DNA from 4 places in the Paenibacillus sp. FSL H7-0350 genome. Region 1 is predicted to be linked to each of the others. Evidence: riboswitches for the same ligand, from Rfam matches in the RefSeq annotation. Region 1 holds a riboswitch; each other region holds the start of a gene.

The links. A riboswitch is a leader RNA that binds a small molecule or an ion and turns the genes downstream of it on or off. The one in region 1 is predicted to bind thiamine pyrophosphate.
Region 2: linked by a shared signal. The riboswitch ahead of NYE24_RS22540 (ABC transporter substrate-binding protein) and the one ahead of NYE24_RS01545 (ABC transporter ATP-binding protein) in region 1 are both predicted to bind thiamine pyrophosphate.
Region 3: linked by a shared signal. The riboswitch ahead of NYE24_RS31105 (thiamine phosphate synthase) and the one ahead of NYE24_RS01545 (ABC transporter ATP-binding protein) in region 1 are both predicted to bind thiamine pyrophosphate.
Region 4: linked by a shared signal. The riboswitch ahead of thiC (phosphomethylpyrimidine synthase ThiC) and the one ahead of NYE24_RS01545 (ABC transporter ATP-binding protein) in region 1 are both predicted to bind thiamine pyrophosphate.

The regions. Positions count from the first base shown of each region.
Region 1 covers NZ_CP151972.1:306,705-310,728, forward strand. The annotation lists gene NYE24_RS01535 (ABC transporter substrate-binding protein) at 1-959, opposite strand, end outside; gene NYE24_RS01540 (ABC transporter permease) at 956-1,732, opposite strand; gene NYE24_RS01545 (ABC transporter ATP-binding protein) at 1,713-2,483, opposite strand; TPP riboswitch at 2,616-2,718, opposite strand; gene NYE24_RS01550 (TetR/AcrR family transcriptional regulator) at 2,785-3,441, opposite strand; gene NYE24_RS01555 (DHA2 family efflux MFS transporter permease subunit) at 3,624-4,024, shown strand, end outside.
Region 2 covers NZ_CP151972.1:4,919,065-4,923,088, reverse strand. The annotation lists gene NYE24_RS22545 (hypothetical protein) at 1-1,189, shown strand, start outside; TPP riboswitch at 1,262-1,372, shown strand; gene NYE24_RS22540 (ABC transporter substrate-binding protein) at 1,522-2,592, shown strand; gene NYE24_RS22535 (MTH1187 family thiamine-binding protein) at 2,648-2,941, shown strand; gene NYE24_RS22530 (ABC transporter permease) at 2,938-3,699, shown strand; gene NYE24_RS22525 (ABC transporter ATP-binding protein) at 3,699-4,024, shown strand, end outside.
Region 3 covers NZ_CP151972.1:6,932,013-6,936,036, forward strand. The annotation lists gene NYE24_RS31095 (SDR family oxidoreductase) at 1-604, shown strand, start outside; gene NYE24_RS31100 (hypothetical protein) at 746-1,282, shown strand; TPP riboswitch at 1,338-1,440, shown strand; gene NYE24_RS31105 (thiamine phosphate synthase) at 1,570-2,193, shown strand; gene thiS (sulfur carrier protein ThiS) at 2,233-2,436, shown strand; gene NYE24_RS31115 (thiazole synthase) at 2,467-3,231, shown strand; gene thiH (2-iminoacetate synthase ThiH) at 3,261-4,024, shown strand, end outside.
Region 4 covers NZ_CP151972.1:4,550,558-4,554,581, reverse strand. The annotation lists partial or broken gene thiC (phosphomethylpyrimidine synthase ThiC) at 176-1,843, opposite strand; TPP riboswitch at 1,995-2,101, opposite strand; gene trxB (thioredoxin-disulfide reductase) at 2,151-3,104, opposite strand; gene NYE24_RS20950 (tetratricopeptide repeat protein) at 3,151-4,024, opposite strand, start outside.

The sequences.
Region 1 (4,024 bases):
GGCAGCAGGATCTCCAGACTGCGCTGTTCAATCGCTTCATCCAGCGTCGCGGTGTCCTCCTGATGGGCAAGCAGCAGCTTCAGTGCTTCATCCGGGTGACCGGCTACATACTGCTGGCCTTTTCTGATGGCATCCACGAATTTCTGATAAAAGCCCTGCGAATCCTGCAGTCCCTGCTCACTGGCGGCCAGTACCAGCTCATAATAATCCGGGACCCCGTAATCTACGGGATTGAAGGAGCGGACCGGATGGCCTTGCTGCTCCAGAATCAGCTGCTCATGATTGATGAACCCGCCCATAATTCCATCCACCCGTCCGGTGGAGAGAGCAGGAATCAGATCAAAGCCGACATCCACCAGCTTGAGGGATGAAGGGTCCCCGCCGTCGCTTTTCACCATCGTCTTCAGCATCGCTTCATATAACGGAACGGAGGAATATCCGGCTTGCTTGCCTGACAGCTCTCCCGGGCGGGTAATGCCGCTGTCTGCGGATACCATGAGATGATTCAGCGGGTGGCGGACCAGCGCAGCGATCGACTTGACTGGAATCTGCTCGCCCCGTGCCATCAGCACCTGCGGCTGATAACTGAGTGCCAGATCTACCTTCCCCGCAGCAACAAGCTTCAGCGCATCATTGGTATCGGCCGGCATCTGAATCTCAACCTCAAGGCCCTCCTCCGCGAAATAACCTTCAGCATCTGCCGCATACAAAAAGGAGTGGACAGCATTGGGATACCAGTCGAGCATAATCGTCAGCTTATGGGCTGCGCCTTCAGCTCCAGTCCCGGACCCAGCCTCAGAAGTGGCAGTAGTACCAGTTGAAGAGCCGGAGGCCGCGGGACTATTCGTATTGGCGCAGCCTGCCAGTACAGGCAGCATACAGAGGAGCAGAGCGGACAGCAGCATGGCTGGCCTTGAAATTGCATTGTGCAGATAACGGGTATAGCGGATAGTAGTCATGAATAACGTCCTCTTTTCTTCAAAATAATCTTCTCCAGCGCGGCGACTGCCAGAAACAGCAGGATACCGAGTACGGATAACAAGACAACAGCAGCGAACATCTTGGCGCTCTGCAGATTCCCTGCCATTCTGCGGCTGAAATAGCCCAGCCCTTGGCTGCCCCCAAGCCATTCCCCAATCGTTGCACCGATCACACAGTACACAGCCGACAGCTTCAGTCCGGAGAAAAAAGAAGGCAAGGCCAGCGGAACGCCCACCTTCCAGAGAATCTGCCAACGGTTCGCGCCGTACGTAAGCAGCAGCTCCCGGTAGGCGTCCGTGTTCTTAGACAAGCCGTCATAGGTGCCGATGACCACCGGGAAGAAAGCGGTCAGGAAGACAACGGCGACCTTGCTCCACAAGGTGTAGCCGAACCACATGATGAACAGAGGCGAGAGGGCGATCAGCGGAACCGTCTGGCTGATAATCAGCAGCGGGTACAGCGCCTTGGCCAGCGGACTGAACAGGTGCATGGCGATGCCCAGCAGGCTGCCGCAGACCACAGAAAGTGCGAAGCCTGTGAGCACCTCAAGCAGTGTAGCAGGCAGATGTACCGCGAATAACAAGCGGCGTTCCTCCAGCACAGCCATGCAGATCGCAGACGGAGCCGGAAGGATGAAGGGAGGAACCAGGCCCAGCCGGGCTACTGACTCCCAGACCGCAAGCGCCAGCAGGGCGAGCAGGGCCGCCGGACCGTAATGCTGGAGCAATCTTCTAAGAGCGGCGGTTCTCATATAACTTCAGCTCCAATTCCTGGCGCAGGGCGGCGAACTGCGGTTCATAGTGCAGACTGTGATGACGCGGACGAGGGAGACCGGCTGAGAATTCCTGTATCCCGCCGTCCTCTCGGCCAGTCATTAGATAGATTCTGTCACTGAGCAAGAGCGCCTCCTCCAAGTCATGGGTGATGAATAGCACCGTCTTGTCTAGCTCCGCCCATAACTCCAGCAGCCAACGCTGCAGCGAACGCTTCGTAATGGCATCGAGCGCCCCGAACGGCTCATCGAGCAGCAGCAGGTCATTCCCGGCCGCCACAGTGCGGAGGACCGCCACACGTTGGCGCATCCCGCCGGACAGCTCCTGCGGATAAGCCCCTTCGGTCTCGTCAAGGCCGAAACGGTGTAGCAGGGTACGGATCTCGGCAATAGCGGCTGCTTTGGGACGGCTGCGCTTAAGCTCCCAGGGCAACAGACAATTGTCCAATACGGTGCGCCAAGGCAGGAGGAGATCCTGCTGCGGCATGTAGGCCACGCTACCCAGTCTTTTCGCTGCTGTTGCTGAATCAGCTCCGTTAAGCGTGATCCTGCCGCTGCCCGGCTCCAGCAGACCGGCGATGATTTTGAACAAAGTGCTTTTGCCGCATCCGCTTCCGCCTACGATAGAAATGAATTCGCCGCGCTGCACATTCATGGATAGCCCTGAGAACACGGGTGTCCGGGACGAACCGGTCCCGAAGACATAGGACAGATTGCTAATATTGATCATAAGACTATGTACGAAGCCTCCTTGGAATTGGTATAGATACTGTACGGAGCACAAAAAAGCCCCATTCATTCCCGGAGGCAATGAATGGGGCGGAAGGTACAGTCAGCTGAGGCCCTGTGACGGGAACCACTGATACATTCTGCTCCACTTCCCTCCGCTGGTATGATCCAGATCAGGTTCAAAGGGTCCGGAGCTTAAGCTCCGTCTCAGTCGGCCGACTCCCCTAGTGAATAATGTTGCTATTGAATTCGTAATTGCTACTTAATATACCACAAATTCCCCTCTTGTAAAGGGCAGGCGGTCAGCGCTTCGCCAGACCGGTCACGAACAAAGTGACGATGCCCCGGGAGATGTCCAGCTTGGAGGCGTGGTGCCGCTTCTGCTCATACAGGTACAGATCGGGACTGAGGACAGAGATTAGGGCTGTGGCTGCAAAGGCCGGATCAATGTCAATAATCTCACCACCTGCCGCAGCGCGCTCTAGCAGCTCTGTCATCATCACCCCCAGCCGCTGAAAAAAAGGATGCTCAAACTGGGTCAGCTGCTTCTTGCCGGTGAACTCGGCTTTGATCATATTCAACAGCTCGGCATATTGTTCAATGAAATCGGCAATCTGCTCAATGCTGCTCTGCAGCTGAGCGAGCGCCGGGGCTTCACCGGCACTGGCAGCGACCTGCTGCTCCAGCCCGGACAGGAATTGATCTGCGCTGCCCTTCAGCAGGGCAGAACAGATCTCACCCTTGTCCGTAAAACGGCGGTACAGGGAGCCTTGCCCTATGCCTGCCCGCTTGGCAATGCTGTACATGCTGACCGCCTCGAGTCCGCTCTCGGTGAACAACTGGCGGGCAGCTTCAAGAATCCGCTGGACATAAGGATCGGCGGACACGGGTGGAGCGGATTCTATGGCTTGCGGAGCTGACGGATGGAGCTGCGCAGCATCGGTGTCTGGCTTGTTCATGAGAACCCCTTTCAGAAATAAATCAGTGATTTACAGAAAAATAAATAAAAGAATTGACACCACGGACAATTGTCCGTAGACTATGAATTGCACTAACGGACAGTTGTCCGTTCACTCATTATATAGAACAATCTGCCCGCAGGTCAATGTAGAACGCGGACAGCTTTAGGAGGGGAAGAGACATGGATCAGACCTTGAAGCAGGAAGCCGATTTCCGGCTGTCCAGTATTCTGGTTCCGCTGCTGGCTATTATTGCAGGAGTATTTATGGTTGTGCTGGACAGTACGGCGATGAATGTAGCTTTGTCCAGGCTGGTGGTGGATTTCAAGACGGATCTGCATACGCTGCAGTGGGTAGTTACCGGATATATGCTGGCTCAAGCTTCAGTTATTCCGCTGTCAGGCTGGCTGTCTGACCGGTTCGGAGCCAAGACAGTCTTCCTGACGGCGGTTATTGTGTTCACGATAGGCTCGATTCTGTGCGCTACACCAAGCAGCGCCGAATGGCTGATTGTTTTCCGGGTCATTCAGGGACTGGGCGGCGGCTGTGTGCTCCCTGTCGGGATGGCCTATGTGTACAGACT
Region 2 (4,024 bases), 2.9 Mb from region 1:
CGTCCGCAGAAGCCGCCGGCAGGCTTATACCGGAGTTGCCGCAGCCCTTCTGCTTGGCGCAGGGCTGGTGTTCACTTCGCCCAGCGTCCAGGCGGGCCTGAAGCAAGTGTTCAGTTTCTTGCCCGGCCTTCACACCGTAGTGGAGAATAGTCCCGACAGCCCGTTATATGTGCTGAAGAAGCCTTTCACCGCTGCTGTAGGTCGGGGTGAACTGACTGTCAACGCTATCCTTGTGCAAGAGAACCGCGCAACCATTAATCTTCGGGGGCAGAAGACTCGCATTATTAATGAATTTCAGGCAGACATCGGAGGAACCCGCTATACCTTCATGTTCAATTCGCGAACTTCCTCCGGAGGTCTCGACTGGGATGCAAGCTACAGCGCTCTTCTTCCCCATGATCTCACTTTACAGGCTGAAGAAACGGTAACCTTATACATTAATAGCACGGTCATTGGACCGCTTGTCCTGGGGCCGCCGCAGACCGCCGATGACCTGCAGCAGCTCGGGGTCAGCGATGTCCAGCAGGATGTGCGGATTTCCGCTTTTCCGGTACGGCTGGGTGATGGGCTTGTCCGTGTTGAACTGGTCCCGGCTCTTCAGAAATCCGCATCCGCTGCATCTTCTTATACACTAGAGCCGCTAATGCCCTGGAATGGCACCTATGTCGAGAATGCAGCAGGAGTAAAAGTCTCTACCGAGCACTCTCCATCCTCTATAGGCTACTATTCTGAGCTCTTGTTCCGTGAACAGAAGGAAGCCGGAGGACATCCTTATACAGTCGTCATCCCTTACATCGAGGTATCCGATCAGGAAGCCGTCTCCCAGAAAGTTACCCTGCCGCTGCCCGCTATCGGAGAGAGCAGAACGCTGGATATTACTGCTGAGATCGCCGGATATCCGGTAGACTTCACCCGCATCACCCGCAGCAGTGAGACAGAGGTCAATGTAGATATAGACTTGAAATTTAACCCGGCGGGGGCAAAGTCACTTACCCATTTCTCTGTCAGCTATCCGGGCTCTAAGGAGCCTTATTCCTTTGGGTGGGAGGAGAGTGAAGGCACACCGCGTGTCATGAAGACTCTTAACCTGATTACAGAGCCGGGCGCGGATAAGCTGCGTTTTATACTTTCGAAGCCCATTTTTATATGGAAAGGTCCCTGGACTCTGCCGCTCAAACTGGAGGATTAAGACACAGAGGGTGGACAACGGCGGGGCTGCCGTCTATAATACACCGTAAGAACATAGCAATACCTGTGAACTTTATAGAACCAGGGGTGCTGGAATTGGCCGGCTGAGATTGTATCCCACAAGATACTGACCCTTATACCTGATCTGGATAATGCCAGCGTAGGAATCTTCATTCGGCACAGTGCCTTAAGCGGTACTGCAGCTGAAGTCCCCTCACGCAAGTCACTGGCGTCCCGATCATCGGGACGCTTTTTTGATTCTAAGGATGTACAGGAATAAGGTTTCTGTAAGCTCTGAAGACCAGGGGTTGCTGGAAGGAGAGAGAAAGAGAAATGGGAGTCAAAAAAACAGTCACACTACTGCTCAGCTCCATGCTGCTGCTCACCGTAGCGGGCTGTGGCGGCGGGAACAACAGCGGCAATGCGGGGGCCAGCGCACCTGCTGCCGGGAACAGCACGGCTGCACCTGATGCAACCGCAGCCGCACCCACGGATGCACCAAAGGCTCTGACCCCGGTCAAGATTGCCCTGGACTGGACGCCGAACACGAATCATACCGGCCTGTATGCTGCCAAGGAGTTGGGCTATTACGCGGAGGAAGGTCTTGATGTGCAGATTGTACAGCCTGGCGCTGCCGGGTCCGATACGATGGTCACTTCCGGCGAAGCCCAGTTCGGCATCAGCGCCCAGGAGGCGCTGACCCTGGCCCGTCTGCAGGATGTGCCGCTGGTGTCGATTGCTGCAATCATTCAGCATAATACCTCCGGGTTCGCGGCTCCGAAGGACCGCAATATTAAGACGCCGAAGGATTTCGAAGGCAAAACCTACGGAGGCTGGGGCTCCCCTGCGGAGCAGGCTGCCATGAAAGCCATCATGGACCCCGAAGGCGGGGATGTCTCCAAGGTGAAGCTGGTAAATATCGGCGAAGCGGACTTTTTCACAGCCGTGAAGCGGGATATTGACTTTGCCTGGATCTTCTATGCGTGGACCGGGGTAGAGGCCGAGCTGCGCGGGGAACCTCTGGATATGCTGTATCTGAAGGATTACGCTCCGCAGCTGGATTACTACACCCCGGTGCTAACCACTAGCGAGAAGGAAATCGCCCAGCACCCTGAAATGGTGAAGGCCTTCCTTAAGGCTACGTCCAAGGGATATCAGTACGCGATCGATAACCCGGAAGAAGCCGCGACGGTCTTGTCCGATGCTGTACCTGATCTGGACCCCAAGCTGGTGCTGGCCAGCCAGAAATGGCTTAGCCCGAAATACAAGGACGACGCCCCGCGCTGGGGCGAGCAGAAGCTTGAGATCTGGAAGAATTATGCCGACTGGATGTACGGCCTGAAGCTGCTGGATAAGCCGCTGGATGCGGAGAGTACGTTTACGAATGAATTTTTGCCGGAATGATAATCAACCCGCATAGCGGGAATCTTATACTTAACTTGGAGAGGAAGGATTCATCATGGCTAATACATTGCTCAGCATTCAGGTCATTCCCAAGACACCGAACAACGAGGATTCTATCCCTTATGTGGACAAGGCCATTGAGGTCATTCAGAAATCAGGCGTGAAGCATCAGGTCAATCCGCTGGAGACCACTATGGAAGGCGAGCTGTCCGAGCTGCTGGATATTGTGCGTGACATGCATGAGGCGCTGATCGCCTCCGGCAGCCCGAGTGTCATCTCACAGATCAAGATCGCCCATAATCCGGGCGGCATCAGCATGGATAAGCTGACCGAGAAATACCGGCCGTGAGAAGCACCTGGAAGCTAGTGTGGCCGCCCTTTGTGGCGGTCCTCTTTTTTGTCGGGATATGGCAGTTATCGGTTATGCTGTTCGACATCCCGGCCTACCAGCTGCCCAGCCCCGCAGATATCGCGCGTGAGTCGAAGAACAATGCCTCCGGGATCTGGGAGCACACCGCCGCCACGCTGCGGCTGACCCTGATCGGCTTCCCGGTCGGCACAGGCATTGGCCTGCTCACCGCCTTGCTGCTGCATCTGCTGCCCTGGGTCAAGCGGGCGATCTATCCGCTGCTGATCCTCAGCCAGAATGTGCCCTCCATTGCGCTGGCCCCGCTGCTGATTATCTGGTTCGGGTTCGGCCTGCTGCCCAAAATCATCCTGATCACCCTCGTCTGCTTCTTCCCTGTAGCTGTTGCAGCCATGGGCGGGCTGGCCCAAAGCGACCGGGTGATGATGAATTATATGAAGATGGCCGGTGCGGGCAAATGGCAAATCTTCACCCGGCTGGAGCTTCCCGGCTCCCTGCCCTCCCTGTTCTCCGGGCTCAAAATCTCCGCCACCTATGCGGTGATGGGTGCAGTGGTGGCCGAATGGATCGGCGCCGACAAGGGGATCGGCTACTATATGCTGCTGCAAAAGTCCTCTTACCGTGCGGACCGGATGTTCGTGGCCATCGCCATCATCGTGCTGCTGAGTCTCGTATTATTCGCGCTCATTGCCCTGCTGGAGAGATGGCTGGTGCGCTGGAAGCCGCGTAAGGATGCTTAATGTGTACAGAAGGATCATCCACAACAGAAGTAACCATAATGAACAGAGGGAGGCTGGGCGAATTGTCTGAGCTTACGAGGATTGAACTGGAGAAGGCGGACGGAGACGGATGCCTGCGCACTCAGAGTGTGCCGCCTGCGCTGGAAGTCAGCGGCATCTCCAAATCGTTCACGCACCGCCGCCGGGAGACGCAGGTGCTGAATCAGGTGTCCCTGACCGTGGAGCCGCAGGAATTCGTCTCCATTGTCGGCCCGTCCGGCTGCGGCAAAAGCACGCTGTTCCATATTATCGGCGGCCTTACGCTGCCCGATACCGGAACCGTCCG
Region 3 (4,024 bases), 930 kb from region 1:
GGTGGAACAAGAGGGCAGAAAATGCATTCTGATCGCCGGGGACATCGGGGACGAATGCTTCTGTCAAAGCCTGATTCGTCAAACCGTTGAAGGACTCGGTAAGCTCGACATCCTGATCAACAATGCGGCGGAGCAGCATCCGCAGGACCATATTGAGGACATCTCAGCGGAGCAGCTGGAGCGTACGTTCCGGACGAATATTTTCTCCATGTTCTATCTGACCAAAGCAGCCATGCCTCATCTTACAAAAGGCTCTACGATCATTAACACCACCTCCATCACGGCGTATCGCGGCAGCCCGCAGCTGCTGGACTATTCGTCCACCAAGGGAGCGATTCTCAGCTTCACCCGTTCGCTGTCGATGAATCTGGCCGATAAGGGCATCCGCGTGAATGCGGTAGCGCCCGGACCAATCTGGACCCCGCTGATTCCGTCCACCTTTGACGCGAAGAAGGTCAGTGAGTTCGGCGGCACCCAGCCGATGAAGCGCCCGGGACAGCCTGAAGAGCTGGCACCGGCTTATGTATACCTGGCCTCGGACGATTCCTCCTATGTGAGCGGACAGGTGATGCATGTGAACGGCGGCGAGGTTGTCAACGGCTGATGGGATAAGTTATCGTGTGCAACATATAAATTCTATTTTAAAAAAGCCTAACCGCTTGCCGGCAGGCTTTTTTTCTGCGCTTGTAACTATTACAATATATTTCCGTCTATTTAGATAATTGGATATGAAAAGGGGATTGGGATGCTTAGAAAAAAAGGATTCATTCTATCTGCAGCGGGGATTTTTGTTTTTCTGGTAGTGTTCATTTACTTGACTCCTTTTGCAGGGAGACTTGTGGCAAATACAAGATTGGAAGGAAAGGCAAAAAGCATTGGGATTAGAATTACACAGGAATCGCCGCCGCTACCCCTTGTTACTTCCGGGAAAACCCAAATTCCGGTTACCCAAAGCAGCTATTGCTGGGGGAAATTAGGATGTGCGGATTATATAGGAGGACAATCCATGGTACAGGGGGTTACTCCCACTGTTATAGCCCCTGAGGGGGGGATCCATGTTGCTTTTACTTATAAACCGGCACCCGGCGGGTTAACCGTTCAGCAATTTGTCGATGATAAAGAAGTGCAAATTCCATTGCAGAACGGCTCTTTTAATGCTCCAAAAGAACAAGGCGTTTATTACTATGGCATATCAGCATTCTGGACAACCGAGGATGGTAAATTTTCAGAAGGGAGTTCATCTGTGGTTTTTGTAATTGAAGTAAAATCTACGAAAGAATAGCCCTAAGAGGAATAATATGCTAATATACAACAAGCAAGACGAAACAACCGCATAGAACGATCACTAGGGGTGCCGCAAGGCTGAGACGGGCGTAGTTGTCCGGACCCTTTGAACCTGATCTGGTTTATACCAGCGTAGGGAAGTGGAGAACGAATATTGCAGCGGGGGTACACGGTGAGTACCGGTATTCCAGCTTCTATTCCAGACTGCTTCCTTTACGGGGAGCGGTCTTTTTTGTGTTGTGTTGTGGTGTAGATTGAGCTGGAACAGACAGGAGGAGAAGGGTATTGTACGAGATTCATGCGGTCTCGGACGGGCGGCTGCAGCCTGAAGCGCTGGCTGAATGGGCCGTGGCGGTGCATTCTATGGTGGATTATATCCATCTCCGGGAAAAAGCCATGTCCGCCCGGGAACTGCTGGCGGCAGCGCAGCAGATGCTTCAGGCCGGGGTGCCGCCTTCGAAGCTGGTCATTAATGACCGGATCGATGTTGCCCTGGCCGCCGGGGCAGGCGGTGTACAGTTAGCCTGGCATAGCCTCCCACCAGCCGCAGTGCGCGGCCTTGCACCGGGCCTGCGGATCGGCAGATCGGTCCACTCGCCGGAAGAGGCGGCGGAAGCTGGAAGGCAGGGAGCAGACTTCTGCCTCTACGGGCATGTGTTCCCTACGGCCTGCAAGCCCGGACAGCAGGCACGGGGACTTGTGCAGCTGGCAGAGGCTGTCCTCTGGAGCCGCATACCGCTGATTGCGCTCGGAGGGATTACCCCGGGCAATGCCGGAGCGGTGCTGGCCCAAGGAGCGGCTGGCATTGCTGTCATGTCGGGAATCTGCGGAGCTCCAGACCCGGTGGGAGCGGCCTTGGCCTACAGGGAAGCGGTTCACAGGGCGGCAGAGCAGTCTTGTAACCCATGATATGGATCAAGTAAAAGGCACAGCAGGAGGTGAACAGGCATGATTGTGACCGTTAACGGTACCCGCCAGAGGGTGGAAGAGAGCTGCCGGACGCTGGCGGATCTGCTGGCCCGGCCTGAGTGGGCCGGTAAGCTGGTGATTGTCGAGCTGAACGGTGAGCTTGCCGGCAGAGAGGCTTACGGAGACACACTGCTCAGCGAAGGGGACCGGGTGGAGCTGGTTCATTTTGTAGGCGGAGGCTAAACACGAAGACTTACCCCAGGAGGCGTTAATATGCAAGATCCATTGATGATTGGCGGAGTGACTCTAACCAGCAGACTGTTCATTGGCACCGGAAAATACAGCCGTAACACCCTCATTCCCGAGGTGATTACGCGATCAGGCTCACAGGTCATTACCGTTGCCCTGCGCCGGGTGGACCCGGAGAGCAGTGACAATATTGTCAGCCATATTCCTTCCCATATGACCTTACTGCCTAATACCTCTGGTGCGCGCACCGCAGAGGAAGCAGTACGGATTGCCCGGCTGGCGAGATCGGCGGGACTGGGGAACTGGGTGAAGATTGAGGTCATCAACGACCAGAAATATTTGCTGCCGGATAACATGGAGACCATCCGGGCGACCGAGATCCTTGCAGCAGAGGGCTTCGTGGTGCTTCCGTACATGAGTCCTGATCTGTCCGCCGCTCTGCGGCTGAAGGCAGCGGGGGCCGCAGCCGTAATGCCGCTGGGAGCGCCGATCGGGTCCAACCGCGGGCTGCAGACCAAGGAGCTGATCCGGATTCTGATCTCCGAGATGGATCTGCCGGTGATCGTGGATGCCGGAATCGGCAGACCATCCGAGGCGGCTGAGGCGATGGAGATGGGGGCCGCAGCGGTCCTGCTTAATACAGCGATTGCTACCGCCTCAGATCCGCTGCTGATGGCAGAAGCTTTTCGTGAAGCGGTATCCGCAGGGCGCAAAGCTTATCTCGCCGGACTGGGGCCTGTGGAGGAGACGGCGGCAGCCTCTTCACCGTTGACCGGGTTCTTGGCCTGACAGATGGATTAGGGAGGAGAGGAACGGCTATGAGCTTTTATGAGACGATGACCCGGTTGGAACAGCTTCCTTACGGGACGCTATGGAGCCGGTATACGGCAGAGGATGTGAAGCGCGCGCTTCGTGCAGAGCAGGTGGATGAAGAAGGGCTAATGGCCTTGTTGTCACCGGCAGCGGAGCCTTATCTGGAGGAGATGGCGCAGAAGGCGCACCGGTTAACGCGTACGCATTTCGGCCATGTGATGCAGCTGTTTACCCCGATGTATCTTGCAGATTTTTGCGTGAATCACTGCACTTATTGCAGCTTCAGTTCTATGTATGATTTTCCGCGCAAAAAACTGACGCTGGAGGAGGTCGCCCGGGAAGCAGAGACCATCGCAGCCACGGGCCTGCGCCACATTCTGATCCTGACCGGAGAATCCCGGAGGGATAGTCCGGCCGGTTATGTGAGGGACTGCGTGAATGTGCTGCGCCGCTATTTTTCCTCCGTCAGCATTGAAGTGAATCCGCTCTCGACAGCTGAATATGCAGAACTCAGAGAAGCCGGCGTGGACGGCTTAACGCTCTATCAGGAGGTCTACCACCAGGAGACTTATCGTGCGCTGCATGTAAAAGGACCCAAACGCGTCTACCGCAACCGGCTGGATGCTCCCGAACGGGGCTGTCAAGCTGGCTTTCGTTCAATAAATATCGGAGCCTTGCTCGGCATGTACGAATGGCGCCAGGAGGCGCTGGCAACTGCCCTGCACGCGAGGTATCTGCAGGACAAGTACCCGGAATGCGAAATCGGCCT
Region 4 (4,024 bases), 3.3 Mb from region 1:
TGAGAATTCTTCTCAGGCAATAGCTTAGCATAGGGTGCAGAGGTGAATTGTGATTGTAATCACTAACTATAAAAAGACTATCCCCGCAAGCCTTTCAGCTTGGGAGATAGTCTGAGAATGTTACGATTCCGCTGTATTAGCAGCTAAGTTAGAGTGATTTGCTCCATCTATGGGAATTACGGATATCATGCGAAATCCGCATGCTGCAGAACTTAGGACCACACATCGAACAGAAATGCGCCTGCTTCGCCCCCTCCGCCGGCAGGGTCTCGTCATGATACGCGAGCGCTCTTTCCGGGTCGAGGGAAAGATGGAACTGGTCGCGCCAGCGGAACTCGAACCGCGCCTTGGACAGCGCATCGTCACGGTCCTGCGCTCCCGGATGTCCCTTGGCAAGGTCTGCAGCATGTGCAGCAATTTTGTAGGTAATGACGCCTTCGCGCACATCATTCTTGTCAGGCAGGCCTAAATGCTCCTTAGGGGTAACGTAACACAGCATCGCCGTGCCGAGCCCCCCGATCATCGCGGCTCCGATGGCCGAAGTGATGTGATCATAGCCGGGTGCAATATCCGTAGTCAGCGGCCCAAGCGTATAGAAAGGAGCTTCCCGGCAAATCTCAAGCTGCTTGTCCATATTCTCCTTAATCTTGTGCAGCGGCACATGCCCCGGACCTTCAACCATGACCTGAACATCGTGCTTCCAGGCTAGTAGGGTCAGTTCTCCCAGCGTCTCCAGCTCGGCGAACTGAGCTTCGTCATTGGCGTCGGCGATTGAGCCGGGACGCAGGCCATCCCCAAGTGAGAAGGCCACATCATACGTCTTCATAATCTCACATATATCTTCAAAGTGTGTGTACAGGAAGTTCTCCTGCTGATGAGCCAGGCACCAGGCGGCCATAATCGATCCGCCCCGGGATACGATGCCAGTCATTCTCCGGGCAGTCAGCGGAATATAGCGCCGCAGCACCCCTGCATGAATGGTGAAGTAATCCACTCCCTGCTCCGCCTGTTCAATCAACGTGTCACGATAGAGCTCCCAGGTTAAGTCCTCGGCAATGCCGTTCACCTTCTCCAGCGCCTGGTATAAGGGCACTGTACCGACCGGCACAGGAGAATTGCGGATAATCCACTCCCGGGTGGTATGGATCTTGGAACCGGTGGAGAGATCCATAATGGTGTCAGCCCCCCAGCGGGTCGCCCACCGCATCTTCTCCACTTCCTCTTCTATAGAAGAAGTGACCGCAGAATTTCCGATGTTCGCATTGATCTTCACCAGGAAGTTACGGCCGATAATCATCGGTTCACTCTCCGGGTGATTTATATTGGCCGGGATAATGGCACGGCCCGCTGCCACTTCATCCCGTACGAACTCCGGCCGGGTATTCTCGCGGATCGCAATATACTCCATTTCCGGTGTTATAATCCCTTGCCTTGCATAATGTAGTTGAGTTACATTACCGCCTGTATAGGCCCGCTGGGGATTCCTGCGCAGTCCTGGACAAGCTTCGGCGGCAGCCCCTTGTCTGCGGATTCCGTTATCCTCCGGCCGGACGGCTCTTCCGGTGTACTCCTCCGAATCGCCACGCTCCGCAATCCAGCTTGAACGGTGCGGCGGCAGCCCCCTCCGAATGTCAGTCTCTTCCGCGGCATCCGTGTAAATACCGCTTGTGTCATAGACACGCAGCGGAGCATTCTCCTCTTCCCCGGCAACGCCTTCGGTTCTGCTAAGGCTGATCTCACGCATCGGAACTTGGATATCCGGGCGTGAGCCCTCCACATACACTTTACGGCTTGCGGGGAATCCGGAAAGATCCACCTCTTCGTTTTTACCCATTCCTGTCATTTCAATCTCCTCCTCTTCGCTCTGTACACTCATCAGATAAGAGGTCACGCAGCAGATTGAGCTGAAGAATCTATAGATTCCTGCAAGTCAAAAAGCCGCTCCACCTGGAGCGGCTTTATTAAAGAAACAGCCAAATAAGACTGTACTCAAAAAAGGTCCGACTCCACTTTCCTACGCTGGTATGATCCAGATCAGGTTCAAGGGTCCGGAAATTCAATTTTCCCGTCTCAGCCTATTCAGGCTCCCCTAGTGGGTATCTTATCTAATTAAGTACATTTTACCTGTGCGGGTAATTGTTGTAAACCCGTTATTTGTCCAGCGATTCGCTCCAGTCGTGCACCATCGTGCCTTCCAGAAACTTCTCGGCATCCATAGCGGCCATACAGCCGGTTCCCGCTGCCGATATCGCTTGGCGGTAACGGGTGTCCTGCACATCGCCGCAGGCGAATACACCCGGGATGTTGGTCTCGGTGGTACCCGGATTCACCACGATATAGCCATTAGCATCCGTATTGATCTGCCCGCCCAAGAAGGCTGTGTTCGGTGTGTGTCCAATCGCTACGAACACACCGTCTGCCTCTACCAGCTCTGTCAGACCTGTCTCATTATTAAGCACCGTAAGACCCTTCACTCCGGTCTCTCCTACCGTTACTTCTACCGGTGTGCGGTTCAAGGCCCAGGTTACCTTGCTGTTGTCACGCGCCCGGTCCTGCATGATCTTCGAGGCCCGCAGCTCGGGACGGCGGTGAACCAGCGTTACGCTGGAAGCAAAACGGGTCAGGAAGCTGGCTTCCTCCATGGCAGAGTCACCTCCGCCGACGACGACAATCTTTTTATTACGGAAAAAGAAGCCGTCACAGGTCGCACAGGTGCTGACCCCACGGCCCACATTCTCCTGCTCGCCCGGGATGCCCAGATATCTTGCAGAGGCCCCGGTTGAAATAATGACTGACTCCGCTTCCAGTACACCCATTCCGTCCACTGTTACCTTGAACGGACGCTGTGAGAAGTCCACCGACTCCACCCAGCCGTTCTTGAATTCAGCGCCGAAGCGTTCTGCCTGCTTGCGCATATTGTCCATCAGGTCCGGACCCAGAATCCCTTCAGGGAAGCCTGGAAAGTTCTCCACTTCTGTTGTCGTTGTCAGTTGTCCCCCAGGCTGCAAGCCTTCAATTACCAGCGGGCTCAGGTTCGCACGCGCCAGATAAATGGCAGCAGTCAGCCCGGCCGGGCCTGTTCCGATTACAATCGTTTTGTACATTACATTGGCCTCCTTACAAGTAGATGTTCTTACAACAGCAATTGCTTCAAATACGGGTAGTGGACGGCGATAAGCCGCTGGTTCCTGGCAGTATCCCCTTGGGTCCGGGAGCAGCCGCAGGCTCCTGCTCTTCGCCGGGCGAACCGCCGGCTTCATTCAGGTTCTCCCCGATCAGCCGCTGAAGGCTGAACAATGCTGCCTCCTGCAGGCGGTCCTCCTGCAGCGGCTCCTGCTCCAGAACTCCGCGCAACACCTCAGACATCTCCTCGTCCTCAATCCAGCGGAGAGCCTCGGTCACCTGAAGCTTCGTAGCAGAATCGCCGTAGCGCAGCGCCCAGAAGAACGAGGCACGCAATAGAGGATTATTCCGCACTTCTTCAGTGAATCTGCCCGTATTGCCCTTCCACTGCTTCAGCTGCTCCTGGAAAGGCAGCTGATAATTATAGCTGACAGTAGGCATAGGATGTCCTTCTGCACGGGCCTGCTGGAGCTGGGACAGGAAGAACGCAGGGACAGCGGAAGCTGGGTCCAGCTTGGCTGCCTGTCTCCAGCAGCGCAGCGCCTCATCAAGTCTTCCGCTATTGCTTGCCGCCGCTGCACAATAATGATACAGCCCGGCGTCTCCGGCGACCTCCTCGTCCTTCAGCAGACGGCGGAAATGGCTGTAAGCGGCGGTGTGCCGGCCCAGGATACCCATGGTTGTGGCCATTTTGAATACATGCTCCTGATGGAACGGCACCGTTGCTTCAAGCATCCCCAGCAGCGTCTCAAGCTGCCCCTTGTCCCCTGCATACTGCAGGAAGATGGCCATATTGCACAGAGCGTGCAGATTGCCAGGGTCCTGCTTGAGCACTTCATTCAGACATTCCTTCGCCTTGGCGAACCGGCCCATATAGAAATGGGCGAGTGCCAGATTATTA